Pseudobacteriovorax antillogorgiicola: one gene and its partner. The protein of the gene in region 2 interacts with the protein of the main gene of each other region in a pairwise test. Links are inferred from orthologs where the notes say so. Each region holds a gene or a part of one and is shown on either strand. Other genes may lie near its edges.

Region 1 (2,816 bases), on a different replicon or contig from region 2:
GGAAATAGAACTGGTCGCTTGGGAGCAATGAGGCTAGATGGACTCTACGAAGAGAACTATGAACGATCCGTTCAAATTCCTCTGACTAACTTTAAATGGTTTGGCTGCAAACAAAGAAAGGTCAAATTGAGAATGCGAGCCGGAATCCAAATCAATGCAAACGAAGATGCAGAAGGCTTTATGACAATCGATTCCATAGATGGCGATACGGCACAAACCTATGGCCTACTTTGGAAACGCTGCGATGAAACCGACAACAAGACAGTTGTATCTTGTAAAATCGCGCTTAGGGACTCAGAAGGCAAGCTCGTTAGAGAAAAGCTACTACAAGCTCAGGGAGCGAACCTGCAGGCTGCACGCAGAAGAATGCTGGCGAAGGAATCAAAGCTGTGTCAGAAAGCAAATTCTAAATACCCCAAATTAAGCTGTGGTGTAGAACGGCCCTCCTGCAAAAAAATATACCCCTAAAACCATGATTTGTGGTGGGCAGTTTCTGCCCCATCCTCCTTAATTCAAACTTGTATACTAAGAGAGTGTGAATACGAGACGAGGTGAGTAATGAACAAAGCAAAGCTGCTAGGCTTATGCCTAGGGATACTATGCACTTCATGCCAGAGCGGCGGTGGAGGGGCGGGCGGCAGCTCGGGTCGAAGCAACTCCAGCATTCATAGTGGCGGGGAGTCATCCCAGCCTATCAATCCCAAAGAAGACAAAGCATACAAAAGAGCCTTGCTGAAGTGCTACAAAACTGGCGGATCAAGAATCGTCAAGATTGAAGGAAAACTTCGCTGCTACTGACGGGAGAATATGTCATTATCTACAGGCTCTGCTTTAGGAGTCGCAGATTTTTTTCGTCGCCTCGATTTGTCCCATTCAAAATATCCCTCAAACCAATCATTTTAGCCTATCTGGCCATGAAAAATGGCTGCCACAGGTTTACAATTCTTGCCTATTCTGAACATTCGAGTATCATCAACCAGCATTTAACTAGAACTGGTTCAAGTATATTTCCAGTATAACAAGGAGTGACATTTTGGAACGCACACTTTCTATTATCAAGCCTGACGGCGTTGAACGAAACCTCATTGGCCAAATCGTTTCTAAATTTGAAGAAAATGGCTTGAACATCGCTGCTATGAAGAAAGTTCGCCTTTCCAAGCACCAAGCTGAAGCCTTCTATGCTGTTCACAAAGAGCGCCCTTTCTTCGGCGAGCTTGTGGACTTTATGACACGTAGCCCTGTGGTTGTTATGTGCCTTAAAGGCGAAGGTGCTGTTGCTAAAAACCGTGAAATCATGGGCGCAACCAATCCTGAAGAAGCAGCTGACGGCACCATCCGCAAGCTTTTCGCGAAATCTATTGGCGAAAACACTGTTCATGGCTCTGACGCACTTGAAACAGCAAAAGAAGAAGTGGCCTTCTTTTTCGCCGAATCTGAGATTTACTAATCGCTAGGGACAAAGTCTGATGATCAACCTCGTTACGAAGATAGCATCTGAGCTGGAGCTCAAAGAATTCCAGGTCAACAACTCCATCAAATTGCTTTTTGAAGAAGAGTGTACCATTCCTTTCGTGGCCCGCTATCGAAAGGAAATGACAGGCACCCTCGACGAAGTGCAGCTTCGGGATATCCGCGATCGCTACACTTACCTACAGGAGCTTGAGTCCAACAAACAAAAGTATCTCAAGGTTGTTGAGGAGCATTGCCAGAAGAAACCTGAGTTAAAGGCTCAGTTTCCTGCTCTGAAAGCAAAGTTTGAAGCATGCACCACAAAGCAAGAGCTGGAGGATCTTTATCTTCCATTCAAGCCCAAGCGTCGCACGCGAGCCATGGTTGCGAAGGAAAAAGGCCTTGAGCCCCTTCTCGAAAAAATCTTGGAGGCCTGCACTCAGATCTCAGACCTTAACGAGGTTGCCAAAGACTTTGTCACCCCTGCTGATGCCAATATCGAGCCAACCCTTAAGGTTGCAAGTGAGAAGGAAGCACTCACCGGTGCCGCTGATATCTACGCGGAGCGGATTTCTGAAACCGCTGAGATCAGAGCTATGGTTCGAAATATCAGCCAGGAATCTGGAACTCTGGTTTCTAAAAAAATAGAAGGTGCTGAAAAAGTCGAAAAGAAGGGCAAGAAATCCGACGCTTCGAAGTACGAAAACTACTTCGATTATAGCGAATCGATTAACACCGCCGCTAGCCATAGAGTTATGGCTGTTCGTCGTGGTGAAGCCGAAAAATTCTTAAAGGTCAATATTACAGTCGATACCGATCGGATCTTGGAAAGCCTAAAAGAAACCGTGATCACCAACCCTCAAACCACAGACGTTGTCCGTCATTGGTTTGAAAGCGTGATTGAAGATTCTCACAAGCGCCTTTTGAGCCCTTCTATCGAAGCGGAACTCCGCCTACAGCTGAAGCAAAGTGCCGAAGCTGAGGCAATTCGCGTGTTCTCAGAAAACTTAGAGAACCTGCTCTTACTGCCCCCCATCCCCAATAAAACTGTATTAGGTGTGGACCCCGGCCTTCGAACTGGATCAAAGTTTGCTGTAGTGGACGATACCGGTAAGTTACTGGACTCTGCGACCTTGCACTTCGAGCTTGGTGATAAAGAAGGCGCTAAGACACAGCGATCAAAAGCTGAAATTCTTCGGCTTATTAAAGACAATAACGTCGGCTGTGTTGCTATTGGTAACGGTACGGGAAGCCGTGAAATCAATCGCGTTATCACTAGTGTTATTAAAGACAACGAGCTAAAAGATGTTAAACGCCTTGTTGTGAACGAAGCCGGTGCCAGCGTCTACTCGACAATGGATATCGCT
Region 2 (2,900 bases):
TGGCGAAGATGAGCCTTTTCGGTTTTATGCCACAGGCCCACCCGTAAGGGTATTGAATTAATATGAATTTATCGGTTAGCTGGTTCGGATTTTGACAATGGTTTGAGACTTCTTTTAAGACGCTACAGAACCCAGAAACTTGATGTTTTCTGGGTCATCTAAATGACACTTACCCATCCTCTCCTTCTTATCCAGCTCTTCTTTAACAACAGAAATCGGAACGTGATAGTACTGGATTTGATATAGGATCTCTTGGATGTCGTAGTAGTGCGACTTGAGCAAATTATAGATATAGCCAAGCTCATGATCGGTAGACTCATCCTCATGATCCTCTTTGGCAATCTGTATGGCTAGCTGCATCTTTGCAACCAGTTCTGGAATGTTAACCGGTTTTTCAAGAAGATTTGCAGCCCCGATCTGTAAGGCTTGCTTCGATATCTCGGGAGTCACATCACCGGTGATAAAGATTGTCGGAATATTGATATACTTGCGTCTTAGCTCCTGGGCTAAGTCGAGGCCATTCAGAAAGGGCATTTGGATATCGCTCAGGATGATGTCAAACTTCTTCTGTGACAGTAACTGCTGCGCGGTAAATGCATCCTGCGCTACGTCAGACTCAAAGTACTCGCGAATCCCCTCTTCCATAAGGACGCCAAAATCGTAGCTATCATCGATAATAAGGCAGCGTTTTTTTTCCCGAGTCATAACAATCTCCAACTTGGAAAGAGAGCTGTTTAGGCGCATATTAGAGCGAACAATCTCCTTATCTGTTGGTCTGAAAAAAACTTGAAATAAATGATCTTTCTTTGCTCTTTTCGGGTGTTTATATCTTAGTATTTGGCACTACAAACCACTAAGCAGTGGCGAGAACTGGTGGTTTTTATAAGTATTAGTACCAGCAAATGAAGGTGGGCTACGGAGAGGCCGTAGACAAATGGCCGAGGGCCAGATAGATTTCGGAAGCAAAAAGGAGGACCTGATTGGACATAAATAGTGTAAAGCTCGATGATAGTTGGAAAAAAGTGCTTCGCCCGGAGTTTGAGCAGCCATATATGCAGCAACTGAAAGATTTTTTGGTTTCAGAGATCAAGCAAGGCAAGACAATCTATCCCAAGGGGACAGAGTATTTTATGGCACTCAATCTCACTCCTTTCGAACAAGTAAAAGTTGTTGTGATTGGGCAAGATCCTTATCATGGACCGAATCAAGCTCACGGACTTAGCTTCTCCGTCCGCCCTGGAGTGGCCATCCCACCATCACTTGTTAATATCTACAAGGAGCTTAAACAGGACTTAGGTATTCAGCAACCTAGCCATGGCTACCTAGCATCTTGGGCTGAGCAAGGGGTTCTTTTGCTCAATAGTGTTCTTACCGTCTGCCAAGGCCAAGCCGGATCCCATCAAAAACGTGGCTGGGAGTCCTTTACTGACGCCGTGATTCGCGAACTTAACGATCAACGGGAGCAACTAGCATTTATCCTTTGGGGAGCCTACGCCCAGAAGAAAGGCCGCTTTATAGACAGAGAAAAGCACTTTGTCGTAGAGTCAGTGCATCCATCGCCGCTGTCGGCTCATCGTGGTTTCTTCGGATCAAGACCTTTTTCACAAATCAATCAGTATTTGCTTCGCAACGGTAAGGTTCCAATCGACTGGGAACTGCCAGCTCTATCGTAGACACAGAAAGGAATATTATGTCTGAGAAACAAGAAAACCCATTGCTCAGCCTGCTGCTGAATATTGCTATCCCTTCGATCATTTTGATGAAGTTCACCGGCGAGGAGCATCTTGGCCCCGTTACTGGCCTCGTAATCGCCTTAGCTTTTCCCTTTTGCTACGGGATCTATGACTTCTACGATCGTCGCAAAGTTAATTTTATTTCAATACTCGGATTGATCAGTATTTTGTTGACAGGAGTTTTCACTCTGATAAAGCTTCCCCCCCACTGGATTGCAGTGAAGGAAGCTACGGTGCCAGCTCTCATCGGTTGCGCCATTATCATTTCCTTGCGCACTAAATATCCATTGGTCAAGAAACTTTTGTTCAATGAAAATATTATCAATGTCAACCTCGTGCACGAAAGGCTTGCCAATAAGAATAACGAGACTGCTTTTGAAAAACTACTGGTGCAAACTTCGTATTTGCTTGCCTCGTCGTTTTTTTTATCGGCATTTCTAAATTTTGCACTTGCCAAATACATTTTAGTTAGTGAGCCCGGCTCACAAGCTTTCAATGAGGAGCTTGGACAAATGACTGCCTTAAGCTGGCCAGTGATTGTCATCCCCTCGATGATCGTTATGTTTTTTGCATTGTACAAGCTACTTAACGGTATTAAGAAGCTAACAGGTTTAAGCCTTGAGGAAGTGATGCACGCGCAGCAAAAAAAGTAGCCCTCACTAGGTTCACAGAGCCTCTGTGAACCAGTCTTTTTGAGCCTTGAAAAAAAGGATAAAATTCCTGCAACAATTCAATCAGCCTTCCAGACATCGGCCTTTATTTCACTGTGGATTTTTGCAATGCAACGCTTTTGATGTATGCTTGTGGATGAAATTTTTTCGCAGCTTTTTTTGCTGCTCCCAAGTCCCGAACACCCTTGAACTTTCCCTAACTTTTACACAGGTTATTCACAGGTTAACCCCATATTTAGCGGTTGACACCCTTAACTCACACTATATATGCTAATTTTCGTCGGCTTAATTTTTTCTTTGTAGAGCGACGAACTTTGGATGCACAGCAGATTTTTCCTGTTGTGGAGTGACACTTAATTTGCGACCCTGCTGTTTGTTTTAGGACGTTGAGAATGAACCATGACTTTGACTTCTGGATCATGTACTTGAGAACAAAGAATAGACAGGCGAAGACTTTCCAAGCTCTTAACCCTTAACGACACACTAGACTGAACTT

What was found. The genes of interacting proteins can lie anywhere in the genome.
Region 1: the proteins of ung (region 2) and ndk interact in binary tests that used the Escherichia coli proteins (3 or more experiments, as listed by UniProt). The link is inferred for Pseudobacteriovorax antillogorgiicola from one-to-one orthologs.

The regions. Positions count from the first base shown.
Region 1 is NZ_FWZT01000026.1:77,035-79,850, forward strand. The notes cover bases 1-2,740. They hold ndk (nucleoside-diphosphate kinase), read left to right. Parts: upstream 1-1,033; coding sequence 1,034-1,447; downstream 1,448-2,740. Other genes in these bases: B9N89_RS26035 (DUF4360 domain-containing protein), read left to right, coding at 1-468; B9N89_RS26040 (hypothetical protein), read left to right, coding at 559-798; B9N89_RS26050 (Tex family protein), read left to right, coding at 1,467-2,740. In the rest of the region: more of B9N89_RS26050, read left to right, coding at 2,741-2,816. UniProt on the Escherichia coli protein: Major role in the synthesis of nucleoside triphosphates other than ATP. The ATP gamma phosphate is transferred to the NDP beta phosphate via a ping-pong mechanism, using a phosphorylated active-site intermediate.
Region 2 is NZ_FWZT01000025.1:2,360-5,259, forward strand. Bases 3-2,826 are described here. They hold ung (uracil-DNA glycosylase), read left to right. Parts: upstream 3-980; coding sequence 981-1,673; downstream 1,674-2,826. Other genes in these bases: B9N89_RS25210 (hypothetical protein), read left to right, coding at 3-61; B9N89_RS25215 (response regulator), read right to left, coding at 115-705; B9N89_RS25225 (VC0807 family protein), read left to right, coding at 1,691-2,386. In the rest of the region: more of B9N89_RS25210, read left to right, coding at 1-2. UniProt on the Escherichia coli protein: Excises uracil residues from the DNA which can arise as a result of misincorporation of dUMP residues by DNA polymerase or due to deamination of cytosine.